DNA from 3 places in the Rhizobium sp. CF142 genome. Region 2 is predicted to be linked to each of the others. Evidence: predicted binding sites of a transcription regulator. Region 2 holds the regulator's gene; each other region holds the start of a gene.
What was found. Region 2 encodes LexA, which represses DNA repair genes until DNA is damaged. Its sites were predicted from a motif close to TGTTCNNNNTGTGTTCNG; they were not measured.

Region 1 (3,876 bases), on a different contig from region 2:
CGTTTGCCGCGCTTTGCCGCCGCCAGCGCATGCGCCAGCCCGACAATTCCCGCGCCGACGATCGCAATGTCGTAATGCGGCATGAAAGCTCCTTCGCAACATGTCTGCAACGGCTTGGCGGATTTTCTTGAAGCCTGTGTGACAGTTGCGCGGAGCCTTACATCCGCGTGTGGAAAAGAACGCCGGTTCAGTCTTCCAGCGTGCCGGCCTTTCGCGTTGCCTTGCTCGGCTTGTCGGCGGCAATCTTCATCAGGTCGCCGCGCCGGCGCACCAGCCGGTCGGAAGTGCGGGTCAGCAGCAGTCCGTCCTGCGGCGCCCGGATGTCGATATCGCCCTCGGCAAAACCGGGCCGGGTGACGATAGTCGCCAGAAGCTCTCCTTCCGAAACACGCTCGCCGATATTGCGGTGGAAGAGCACGGTACCGCCCTGCGGCGCACGCAGGATCTCGACATTGTCGAGCGGTACGGCTGGTCCGGAGAAGGTCTTGTCTCCGGCTGTCCCGCCGTTGACGACACCGCGCCCGATCAGGAATTGCAGCAGGCCTTCGGCGTCTTTCACGGCCATATCGGGATAGACGTCACGGCGGCCGCGCAGTTCCACGGTCACGGAAAGCTTGCCCGGAAGCTTGGCCTTGCGCTCGCCGGGCACCTCATATTTCCAGGCAAAACCGACTGCTTCTTCGAAGGCGGAGCTTTCGCCATCGGAAAGCAGCACCGCCTCCATGTCGAGCGCGTTGGCGAGGTCCGCTGCCTCCGGCCAGAAGGCCTCGTCTATATAGGCATATTGCAGCGATTCATCATCGCAATGCAGATCGAGCACCAGATCGGCTCCGAGCGCCATATGAATCAGCCCTCGCTTCAATCGATCCGTAGCCGGATAACCATCAAGACCATCAATCAACTCCTCCCGGTCGCGAACCGAGATCAGCGGGAAGTCCCGATTGAAATTGGTCCGCGATCCCAGATCGAACCGGCCCTGCAGCTCGCCGAAATGCGATTGCGCCGCCCCGATCGGATTTGCCTGCGGCACGAGCGTGATATCGCCGGCGATCCGTCCTTCGCTTTCCGCTTGCCTGAGTTGAAGGCAGAGAAAATGCGCCAGCGCCGTTCCCGGCAGTTCATTGGAATGCAATGCGGCCTGGATATAGACCTTGGGCGCCGCCGGATCGCTTCCCTTGAAACGCATGACCGGCAACCGCCATTCGATGCCGGGCGTATCGCCGGGGATGATGATCTCTGAAACGTCCACTGTCTTGCTCCGCATGTGCATATTGAGTGGGGAGTTTTATGCGAATCCCCACCCGCGGTGCAAGCGCAGCTCAGCCGAGCAGAGGCCATCGGTTGACGACGCGATGCTCACTCTTCCCGTAGATGCTGTGGATTAGCAAGAACTCCTGGACGGTCCACCGCACGGGCTGGCCAAGTTTTTCAGGCAGAACGGTCTTGCGATCGTAAAGGAGGGTCATATGCGGCGTCAGATGTCCACCGGCGTTATAAGGGAGTCCAGCCTCGTAGAGACCTTCCTGGATTTGGTTGCGAAGATCTAGCAGCGTTTCGTTTTCTCGCCTGCCGCAGATGACGAAGGCTTGTGGTTGGCCAGGATGCTTGAAGCTCATGACCTCGTCGAGCACAATTTCAAACGGCTGCGCACGCACTGTCGCGGCGATCTGTTCAGCGCCAAACACGATATCATCCGGTAGCCGACGATAGGCGCCGATGCCGTTCAGCGTGACATGAAGCACCGCGTTGGGCCGTGAAGGCCCCGTCAGAGAATGTCTATTGCGATAGACCTGCGCGATGTCCAGCGCCTCGGATGCTGCCTCGATGGTTGGGCGAAGTGCAAAGAAGATCCTGTGGTGGAATCCGCCGACGAGATGGGATTTCTTGTGCGGATCTGCGTTATTCGGATCGAGTGGAAAATGAGGCATTTGAACTACGGACTACATCGCCCGCCTCCTTGTTACTCAAGGAGGAGCCTATCAGAGTTGTCTCAACAGTCAAGAACATAACAAGAACAAATGGCTTCTTAGTCGAATTCAAACAGAAACGGCTGCCCGAAGGCAGCCGTTTGCCGATATCAGAATAAGCGCAGAACGCGTTCTTTACGCGGCGTTCTTCATGGCCTCTGCCGCCTTCTTGGAAGACTTGGCGCGGGCTGCCTTCGGGGGCGCAAGGCGAAGAACATCGTCTGCCAGCAAGCGGGCATTGTCCTGCGCCTTGTCGAGATTGCTGACACGGGCGGGGTCCATCGTATAGAGGCTGCCGCCGGAAACGAACATGTCGCGATAGGCGGCGCGCTCGATCAGCGCCGTATCGATGACATTGACCTGCTGCTTGGCGAGCAGACCCTTGACGGCGAGTAGTGCCCGAGTGGTGATGATCGAACTGATGCGCGTCAGCACGACCGAATGCGGGATGCGGATATCATGCTGGGCAGCAAGCTGCTTCATGATTTCAAGCACCTGCGCGCCGCCGACAGCATCCATGGCGCAGCCCTGCACCGGAACCATCACATGATCGGAAAAGCCGATGGCCTTCGCCATCAGCGGGCTCAGACCGGCCGGCAAGTCGATGATGATATAACCGCCGCGCTTCTTGAGGTCCTTGATCTGTTGTTCGATCGTATCTTCGCTGACACCGGAGATGAGGGCGAATTCGGCTGCATCACCCGTCAGACGGTGCCAGCGGCTGGCCCACTGCTGGGGATCGGCATCCAGAACGGAAACGCGATGGCCACGGCGAGCCAGTTCTGTGGCAAGAACGAGAGCGACCGTCGTCTTGCCGGCCCCTCCTTTCGTATTCGCAAATGTAATGATTGGCATCGATTACCTCGGGTTGATGAGTTGGCGGCAGTCATCCCTGGGAGAGACGCGTCTCGGGCTTTAAGGAACAGCGGCTTTCACAGTGATGAGATGAAAAGGTCAAACAGCAACCTTGCGTGGCGCTGTTTAGCCATGCTGTCCGAGGTTGATTTTCTGGGTACAAGAAGTCGGCAGTGGCCAAATTGGCCGATGTACTGAATAATCACCGTCAGCGATGGTGAAGTCCGTCGTCCGTCAGTAGTGTGGCCCTCGCGCCGGTTGCAATGCGGCGCGACATTCGCGGATTGAACGACGCCGCTTCAAGCGATCGCAGCTCGGCTTCCGAACGGATTACGGCAAGCGTCGCCGGCGACCTGCCGGGCGTCAGTCGCGCGATATGGACAGCCCCGCGAGAAGCGGAGCGTATGCGGCGAGCCTGCGGGATACGAACTCCGTGAAGAGCTGCACGCGCTTCGTCTTGCGTGTCTCCCCCTGTGTGAGAAGCCAGAGCGTTCCATGCATGTGCAGGTTGGTGCCCGGCACCCTCACCAGTAGGGGGTCGGCATCTCCTACGAAGCACGGCAGCGTCGTCATCCCGAGCCCTTGCCGTACTGCAACGATCTGCGCCTCGCCGTCCGTGGTCCTGAACGGAACCCCCGTGGTACGAACCTCACCCTCGCTGGCCCAATCCGGGATGCCATGATTGCTTATGACGATCCACCGGATGGGATCAGGCGCACCCGCACGCCACGCGGCAAGTCGATCGCGAGACATGTAGACGCCGCTGAACAGCTCCGGTCCCTTCAGACCGTGAAGATTGAGCGGCAGGGTTTTGCGGTCGTAAACGACACGGATCGCGACATCGGCCTCTCGGTTGGTCAGATTTGCCAGCTCGCCGGACGACACGATCTCCATCTCGATGTCCGGATGCAGAAGCGCGAAATCGGCGAGGTCCGGCATGAGCAGATGTGTCGCAAGGGTCGGAGCCAACGTCACCCGCAGAAGCCCGCGCACGCTCTGGTCGCGACCGGAGACGCGCGTTTCCAGCTGGTGCGACGACGCTTCCATCTGGTTC
Region 2 (3,876 bases):
TGCGGGCGACGCTGCTTGCTCTGCTTCTTTTTGCCGGTGGAATGCTCTCTGCGCAGATCGAAACATGGCGGGCAAAGACCCTGATCCTCGATTCAGCCGTAACGACAACGGTGACCGGCCGGATCGAGCGCCGAGAAGGCGATGGCCAAGGGCGCTGGCGTTATATTCTTGACGTCACCGGAACGGATGCTCCTGAGATCAAGCGTCCGCCCGACCGCATCTCCGTGCTCGTCCGCGGAGCCACCCAGCCGTTCGAACTCGGCGACGTCATCGAGGGCAGGGCACGTCTCACGCCTCCGGCGGGACCGGCGCTCCCCCACCTTAATGATTTTGCCTTCAGCGCCTATTTTGACGGCATTGGTGCCAACGGCTTCTTCTATGGAGCACCGAAGAGGGTTGCAGAACAGCCGGAACGAGCGAGTTCGGTCGATGGGACCATCCTGGAGTCGCTCTACCGCCTGAGAAGCGGCATCGGCGATCGGATCCGCTCCACACTACCCGGCGACACCGGCGCCTTTGCCGCTTCCCTTGTCACCGACGAGAGACGGGCGATCTCGGATGAAACGACGGAGGCGTTGCGGCAATCCGGCCTTGCCCACATCATCGCGATCTCCGGCCTCAACATGGCGCTTTCAGCTGGCATCTTCTTTGTCGGGCTGCGAGTCATTCTCAGTCTCTTTCCCGGCATTGCCCAGGCGTGGCCAACCAAGAAGATCGCGGCGGCGGGTGCGCTTGCTGCGGTGACAGCCTACTATCTGATCTCGGGTTTTGCCGTCTCTGCCGAACGTGCCTTCATCATGATGGCGATTATGCTGGTTGCCGTCTTCTTCGACCGTCCGTCGATCAGCCTCAGAAACGTGGCGCTGTCCGCTCTCGTGATCCTCGCAGTCTCGCCATCGGAGGTGCTGGGGCCGAGTTTCCAGATGTCCTTCGCCGCAACACTTGCCCTGGTCGCCGGATACGACCTTTGGAAAGGGCGGCCGATGCGTGAGAATGCCTTTGCCAAACTTCCGATCATGAAGCCCTTCGTCATGGTCGGCGGATTCTTCGGTGGCGTTTTCCTGACGTCGCTCATCGGTGGTTTCTCGACGGCATTGTTTTCGATCGAGCATTTCCACCGGCTGACGGCCTATGGCCTTCCGGCAAATCTCGCGGCCATGCCGGTCATTTCCTTCATCGTCATGCCGGCCGGGATGCTGGCAATGCTCCTGATGCCTTTTGGTCTGGACGGCTGGCTATGGCAGGTGGCAGGCTTCGGGCTCGATCTGGTGATCACAATCGCAAAGGCAGTAGCGGGATGGGGTGGCAACATAGATATAGGTCGCTTGCCCGGTTGGTATTTCCCGACCGCCGTTTTCGGATTTCTGCTGCTGACCCTCCTCAGAACCCGGCTGCGGCACATGGGAACGGCAATTGTCGCGGTCTCAACGCTCGCTGTTGTGCTGCTTCCGTCGGAGGCGATGCCCGACATCGCCATCTCTGAAGATGGCGGCCTGGTCGCTATAATCGATGGAGAGGCGATGGCTTCGAACCGTGAAAAGCCGCCCGCCTTCATCTTCGAACAATGGCAGAGGGCACTTGCCGTCGAAGAGCATCAGAAGCCGGTTATGCTCCAGGCTGCCAAGGCGCCCACTGCGCCTGACGGCAAAAGACTGCAACTGTCACCCGATCAACGGAATGAAGCCAGAGAGGCAATGAGACAGGCAGTCGCCACTAGCCCGTCGTCACGTTTCTCCTGCCTGAAGGGCGCCTGGTGCACCACCTTGCTCGGCAATGGAAAGAAACTGACCGTCATCGACAATGCTGCCTATCTCGGGCCAGCCTGTGATACGGCTGATATTGTCGTGACCCCTGTCCGATTGCGCTTCGACCGTTGTCATTCCGGCGCGCTGCTCTTTACCGGCGAGACGCTGCGCAAGACAGGTTCTGTCGAACTTCGATTCACCGATAAGGGAGTTGAGGTCGCAACCGCATTCGACACATTGGGGCGACCCTGGATACGCCACCGCGCCTATGATTGGCGCAGCAACACATTCGCAGACGCTAATCTGTCGCCGGTCAGTGATAGCGGCGAATAAGACCGACGAGCTTGCCTTGGACCTTGACGCGATCCGGCGGGAAGATGCGGGTCTCGTAAGCGGGGTTTGCAGCCTCGAGCGCAATCGATGCGCCCTTGCGGCGGAAACGCTTGAGCGTTGCTTCCTCGTCATCGACGAGCGCGACGACAATATCGCCTGGATTGGCCGTGCTGCCATTGCGGATGATGACCGTGTCGCCATCGAAGATTCCGGCTTCGATCATCGAGTCGCCGCGAACTTCCAGCGCATAATGTTCACCGGAGCCGAGCATATCGGCGGGAACGGTGATGTCATGCGTATTGTTCTGGATTGCCGAGATCGGAACACCAGCGGCGATGCGGCCCATGACGGGAACGGAGACCGCATTGCCGTTATCGGCAGCAGGTGCCGGCTTTGCCGAGGCGGGAGGTGCCACGGGCTGGGGCTTGCCGAGGCTGCCCTCGATGACGCTCGGCGAAAAGCCGCGCCGAGGCTGCAGGCTCGGGCTGTAGGCTTCCGGCAGTTTGATGACTTCGAGCGCGCGCGCCCGGTTCGGAAGCCGGCGAATGAAGCCGCGTTCTTCGAGCGCCGTGATCAGCCGGTGGATACCGGATTTCGAGGCCAGATCCAGTGCGTCCTTCATCTCGTCGAAAGACGGTGGAACGCCCGACTCCTTCATCCTTTCATGAATGAAAAGAAGGAGTTCCTGTTGTTTGCGCGTGAGCATGGCGTCTCCCCAGTCTTGAAACAAATCCAGAACGGACACTATATGTTCCATATGTGTTCCGCAAGTAGCTAAATTTTCGTAAAACTTCTGTTCAATCTGTCGAGAATTTGATTTTTATCGCCCTTATGCCTGTCTGGCCTTGTTTCATGAGACTTGCTGAAGCACATCTCCTTGTCACTGCTGGGAGAAGAACCGATGAGCCAAGACACGCTTCCGATCGATCATCTCGTTTTGCCGGTTACCGATATCGACCTAGCCCGCGAAAGGCTGGGCAAGCTGGGCTTTACCGTCGCGCCCGATGCCCGCCATCCCTTCGGCACGGAGAATGCCTGCGTTTTCTTTGCCGACAAAACCTATCTTGAGCCGCTCGGTGTTGCGAGCGTCGAGGAGAGCGAGGTGACGGCACGTGAGGGCAATGTCTTCACGGCCCGCGATCAGGCTTTCCGCTTCCGCTGCGGCAGCGAGGGGCTGTCCGCCATCGCCTTCGCCACAGCGGATGCAAAGCACGAACATGCTCGATTCGTGAAGGGCAGCATCAGTGCCGGTTCTGTGCTGCAGTTCGAACGCCCTGTGAAAATGCCGGATGGCACGGAGAGCATTGCCGGCTTCCGGCTTGCCTTCGCTGCCGACCTCCGGGCACCGGATTTCTTTCTCTTCGCTGTCGAACGCATCAACCCGCTTCCCGCCGATCGCGGCGTGCTGGAGGCCCACGCCAATGGCGTGACAGGTATTGCCGAGATCGCGCTCGCAGCCTCCGAGCCGACAGCCTTCGGCGAGTTCCTTCGCTCGGCGGTAAAAGCAGCTTCTGCTGATGTCACGAGTTTCGGGCTGGACGTGCCCACCGGGAACGCAAAGATCAGCCTGATGACCCCGCAGGGGCTGGAGGCCTATTTCGATCTGGCGACGCCGGATATCGATCGCGGCCTGCGCGGCCGGGCAATCCTCTTTGCGGTTGGCGATCTGGCCGTGACAGAAGCGCATTTGGCTGCTAACGGGGTGACCTACACACGCAAGGGCAACCGTATTCTGGTGAAGCCCGCGCCCGGCCAGGGCGTGCTCTTCGCTTTCGAGGAAACATCATGAGCTCCACTA
Region 3 (3,876 bases), on a different contig from region 2:
GCGCTCGCTTTCGCCGCCGCCGCCAAAGGTTACCGGCTGATCCTTACGATGCCGGAAACCATGTCCGTCGAGCGCCGCAAGATGCTGGCGCTGCTCGGCGCTGAGCTGGTGCTGACCGAAGGACCGAAGGGCATGAAGGGGGCGATCGCCAAGGCGGAGGAACTAGCCGCTTCGCTTACCGACGCCGTCATCCCGCAGCAGTTCGAAAACCCGGCCAATCCGGAGATCCATCGCAAGACGACCGCCGAGGAAATCTGGAACGATACCGATGGCACGGTCGATATTTTCGTTGCCGGCATCGGCACCGGCGGCACGATTACCGGCGTCGGCCAGGTGCTGAAGAGCCGCAAGCCGGATATCCGGGTCGTGGCCGTCGAGCCGACCGACTCGCCCGTGCTTTCCGGCGGCACGCCCGGACCGCACAAGATCCAGGGCATCGGAGCCGGCTTCGCCCCAAAGATCCTCGATACCAGCATCTATGACGAGGTCGTCACCGTCAGCAATGACGACGCATTTCAGCAGGCGCGGCTCGTCGCCAAGCTCGAAGGTGTGCCGGTCGGCATCTCCTCGGGTGCAGCATTGACGGCCGCGATCGAGGTTGGCCGCCGTCCGGAAAACGCCGGCAAGAACATTGTCGTCATCATTCCGTCCTTCGCGGAACGGTATCTTTCGACGGCATTGTTTGAAGGTCTTGGGAGCTGAGGGGAAATTAGTGAATAGTGAATAGTGAATAGTGAATAGTGAATAGTGAATAGTGAATGAAGCTATTCTTCGGGGGCGTGTTGCAACTCGCCTTCACCGGCCAATCCCCCATCATGAGCCGCTATTCACTAATCACTGCTCACTAGTCACCCAACCTCACGCCGCCGCCGTCAGCCGCGCGCCGGCAACACGGTAGGAAATCGCCTCCGCGAGGTGAATGCGTCCGACCATTTCCTTGCCGTCGAGATCGGCAAGCGTACGGGCGACCTTGAGGACGCGGTGGTATCCGCGCGCCGAAAACTTCATCTTGTCCGCGGCATCTCGCAACAGCTGCAATCCTGCGGCATCCGGCTCTGCGAACTTCTCGATCATTGCCGTCGAGCATCCGGCATTGGTGGAAATACCCGCAGCGCCTGCAGCGGCGTAGCGTTCGCGCTGGATGTCGCGGGCACGCGCAACGCGCCGGGCAACGTCGGTACTCGCTTCGGCTACTGTCGGCCGGATCAAGTCGGCGGCGGAAACGGCTGGCACGTCGATGCGGATATCGATGCGGTCCATTAGCGGGCCGGAGATACGAGCCTGATAATCCGTCATGCAGCGCGGCCCTCGGGCACAGGTGTGGCCGGGCTCTCCCGCCATGCCGCAGCGGCACGGGTTCATGGCCGCAATGAGCTGGATCCGCGCCGGATAGGAGACGCGGTGATTGGCGCGCGCGATGACGCATTCGCCACTTTCCAGCGGCTGACGCAAGGCATCGAGTACTTGCGGCGCGAATTCCGGAAACTCGTCGAGGAACAGCACGCCGTGATGGGCAAGCGAAGCCTCGCCCGGCCTGGCACGCAGGCCGCCACCGATGAGGGCGGCCATCGTCGCCGAATGGTGCGGCGTGCGGTAGGGCCTGCGGTCGGAAAGCTTGCCGCCGGACAGCTGGCCGGCGATGGAATGGATCATTGAGACTTCCAGCAATTCGGCGGCCGAGAGCGGCGGCAGGATGGAGGGCAGTCTCGAAGCCAGCATCGACTTGCCGGAGCCGGGCGGCCCGACCATCAAAAGATTGTGGCCGCCGGCAGCAGCCACTTCCAGCGCCCGCTTGGCGCTTTCCTGTCCCTTGATCTCGGCGAGATCGGGAAGGTTGGCGGCGCTGGGACGAATGGACGGTTCCGGGCGTGAGAGGATCTGTGTGCCGCGGAAATGATTGGCGAGCGCGATCAGGCTGCGCGGCGCCAGAATGTCAACCCCGGAACCTGCCCATGCGGCTTCCGAGCCACTCTCGGCCGGGCAGATCAGGCCTTTTCCGCTCGCGTTGGCACCGATTGCCGCCGGCAGAGCGCCGGCGATGGCGGCAATCGTACCGTCGAGATTGAGTTCGCCGACGACGACATAGTCGGACAAGGCATCCGCCGGGATGGCGCCAAGTGCAGCCATCAGGCCAAGTGCGATGGGGAGATCGAAATGACTGCCTTCTTTGGGAAGATCGGCGGGCGCAAGGTTGACCGTCACGCGCTTGGATGGCAGCGCCAGGCCGGAAGCGTGCAAAGCCGCCTGCACCCGCTCGCGACTTTCCGCCACCGCCTTGTCAGGAAGCCCGACGATCTGGATTCCCATTTTACCGGGAGCGACCATGACCTGGACCTCGACCGGCACACCTTCAATGCCCTGAAATGCAACCGTGCTGACGCGCGCGACCATGCCCCTGCCCCGTGACCCTGAACCCCAACTTATGAAGGCGGTCACAATCTGGCATGGAATCTGGAATAAAACAAGAACGATAAGCGAACGAATTCAGCTATCCGCTGCAATCAAATTGCAGCGGGTTGTAAAGCCGGAACGAAGGCGATCAAAGGCGGAACACTTGCAGCATTTCCGTTTTTCTTCGAAACACGAAAAGGCTCTATCTCTTTGTTTTCACATGATTCCAGACGCAAGATCGCTGCGCGCCCTTGCCGGAACCGCTTTAGCCACGCTTGCGCTCGATCGCATCCCACAACAGGCTTGCGATATCGGCGCCGCCGAACTTCTTCACTTCGCGGATGCCTGTCGGCGAGGTCACGTTGATCTCGGTCATATAATCGCCGATCACATCGATACCGACGAGCAGGAAACCGCGTTCGCGCAGAGCCGGGCCGATGCGTTCGCAGATTTCCTTTTCGCGCGCCGTCAGTTCTGTCGGCTCGGCGCGGCCGCCGACATGCATGTTGGAGCGACTGTCATGCTCGGCCGGGACGCGATTGATGGCGCCGGCAAATTCGCCGTCGACGAGGATGATGCGCTTGTCGCCCTTGCGCACGTCAGGCAGGTACTGCTGAGCGATGAAAGGCTCGCGGAAGAGCTGGCCGAACATTTCGAGCAGCGAGGACAGGTTGCGATCGTCCTTGGTGGAATGGAAGACGCCGGCGCCGCCATTGCCATAGAGCGGCTTCAGGATGATGTCGCCCATCTCGTCGCGGAAGCGGCGGATCTCGCCCGGATCCTTGGTGATCAGCGTCTTCGGCATCAGGTCGGAAAATTCGGTGACGAAAATCTTTTCCGGTGAGTTGCGCACCCAGGCCGGATCATTGACGACGAGCGTCTTCGGATGGATGCGCTCCAGAAGATGCGTCGAGGTGATGTAGGACATGTCGAACGGCGGGTCCTGGCGCAGCAGGACAACATCCATGGTCGACAGGTCGATGCGCTCAGGCGCGCCGAGTTCATAGTGTTCGCCCTTGACGTCGCGCAGCACCATCGGCTCGACGGCGGCATAGAGCCTGTCATCGCGGAAGCTCAGGCGATCGGGTGTATAATGGAAGAGCTTGTAGCCACGCGCCTGAGCCTCAAGACTCATGGCGAAGGTGGAATCGCCCGCAATATTGATGCCGGAGACATGGTCCATCTGGACCGCTACGTTCTTGATCTTGGCCATTTCCGTCCCTTGAGCTGATGCCGCCCAGATGTAGGTCGGTCAGGTGTCAAACGCAACGGCAATCAATGGCTTCGCACGCCTCCGCTGGCGCAATTTTCAGGCCGCGATGCCGGTGCCACCGCCGCTCCGCAAGAGGTTGCGCAGGCGATAGGCAATGGCGAGCGGCTTCGGGAAAGGCTTACGCAGGAAGGCGACCTTGCGGACGTAATTGTCGACTCGCCAGTTCGCCCAGGTGCCGCCAGCAAAGAAAGCGACATCGCCCACCTGCAGCG

Region 1: PMI11_RS03480 (2'-5' RNA ligase family protein) is a predicted target of LexA. The motif match lies at 2,000-2,017, and genes of this name have one in related genera.
Region 3: PMI11_RS03700 (YifB family Mg chelatase-like AAA ATPase) is a predicted target of LexA. The motif match lies at 2,453-2,470, and genes of this name have one in related genera.

Annotation. Positions count from the first base shown of each region.
Region 1 covers NZ_AJWE01000011.1:64,497-68,372, forward strand. The annotation lists gene PMI11_RS03470 (TIGR03364 family FAD-dependent oxidoreductase) at 1-83, opposite strand, end outside; gene PMI11_RS03475 (succinylglutamate desuccinylase/aspartoacylase domain-containing protein) at 188-1,249, opposite strand; gene PMI11_RS03480 (2'-5' RNA ligase family protein) at 1,320-1,928, opposite strand; gene PMI11_RS03485 (ParA family protein) at 2,103-2,822, opposite strand; gene PMI11_RS03490 (LysR family transcriptional regulator) at 3,186-3,876, opposite strand, start outside.
Region 2 covers NZ_AJWE01000104.1:14,737-18,612, forward strand. The annotation lists gene PMI11_RS24190 (ComEC/Rec2 family competence protein) at 1-2,078, shown strand, start outside; gene lexA (transcriptional repressor LexA) at 2,059-2,784, opposite strand; gene PMI11_RS24200 (VOC family protein) at 2,980-3,867, shown strand; gene kdsA (3-deoxy-8-phosphooctulonate synthase) at 3,864-3,876, shown strand, end outside.
Region 3 covers NZ_AJWE01000011.1:105,139-109,014, reverse strand. The annotation lists gene cysK (cysteine synthase A) at 1-702, shown strand, start outside; gene PMI11_RS03700 (YifB family Mg chelatase-like AAA ATPase) at 859-2,391, opposite strand; gene gshB (glutathione synthase) at 2,657-3,604, opposite strand; gene PMI11_RS03690 (cupin domain-containing protein) at 3,701-3,876, opposite strand, start outside.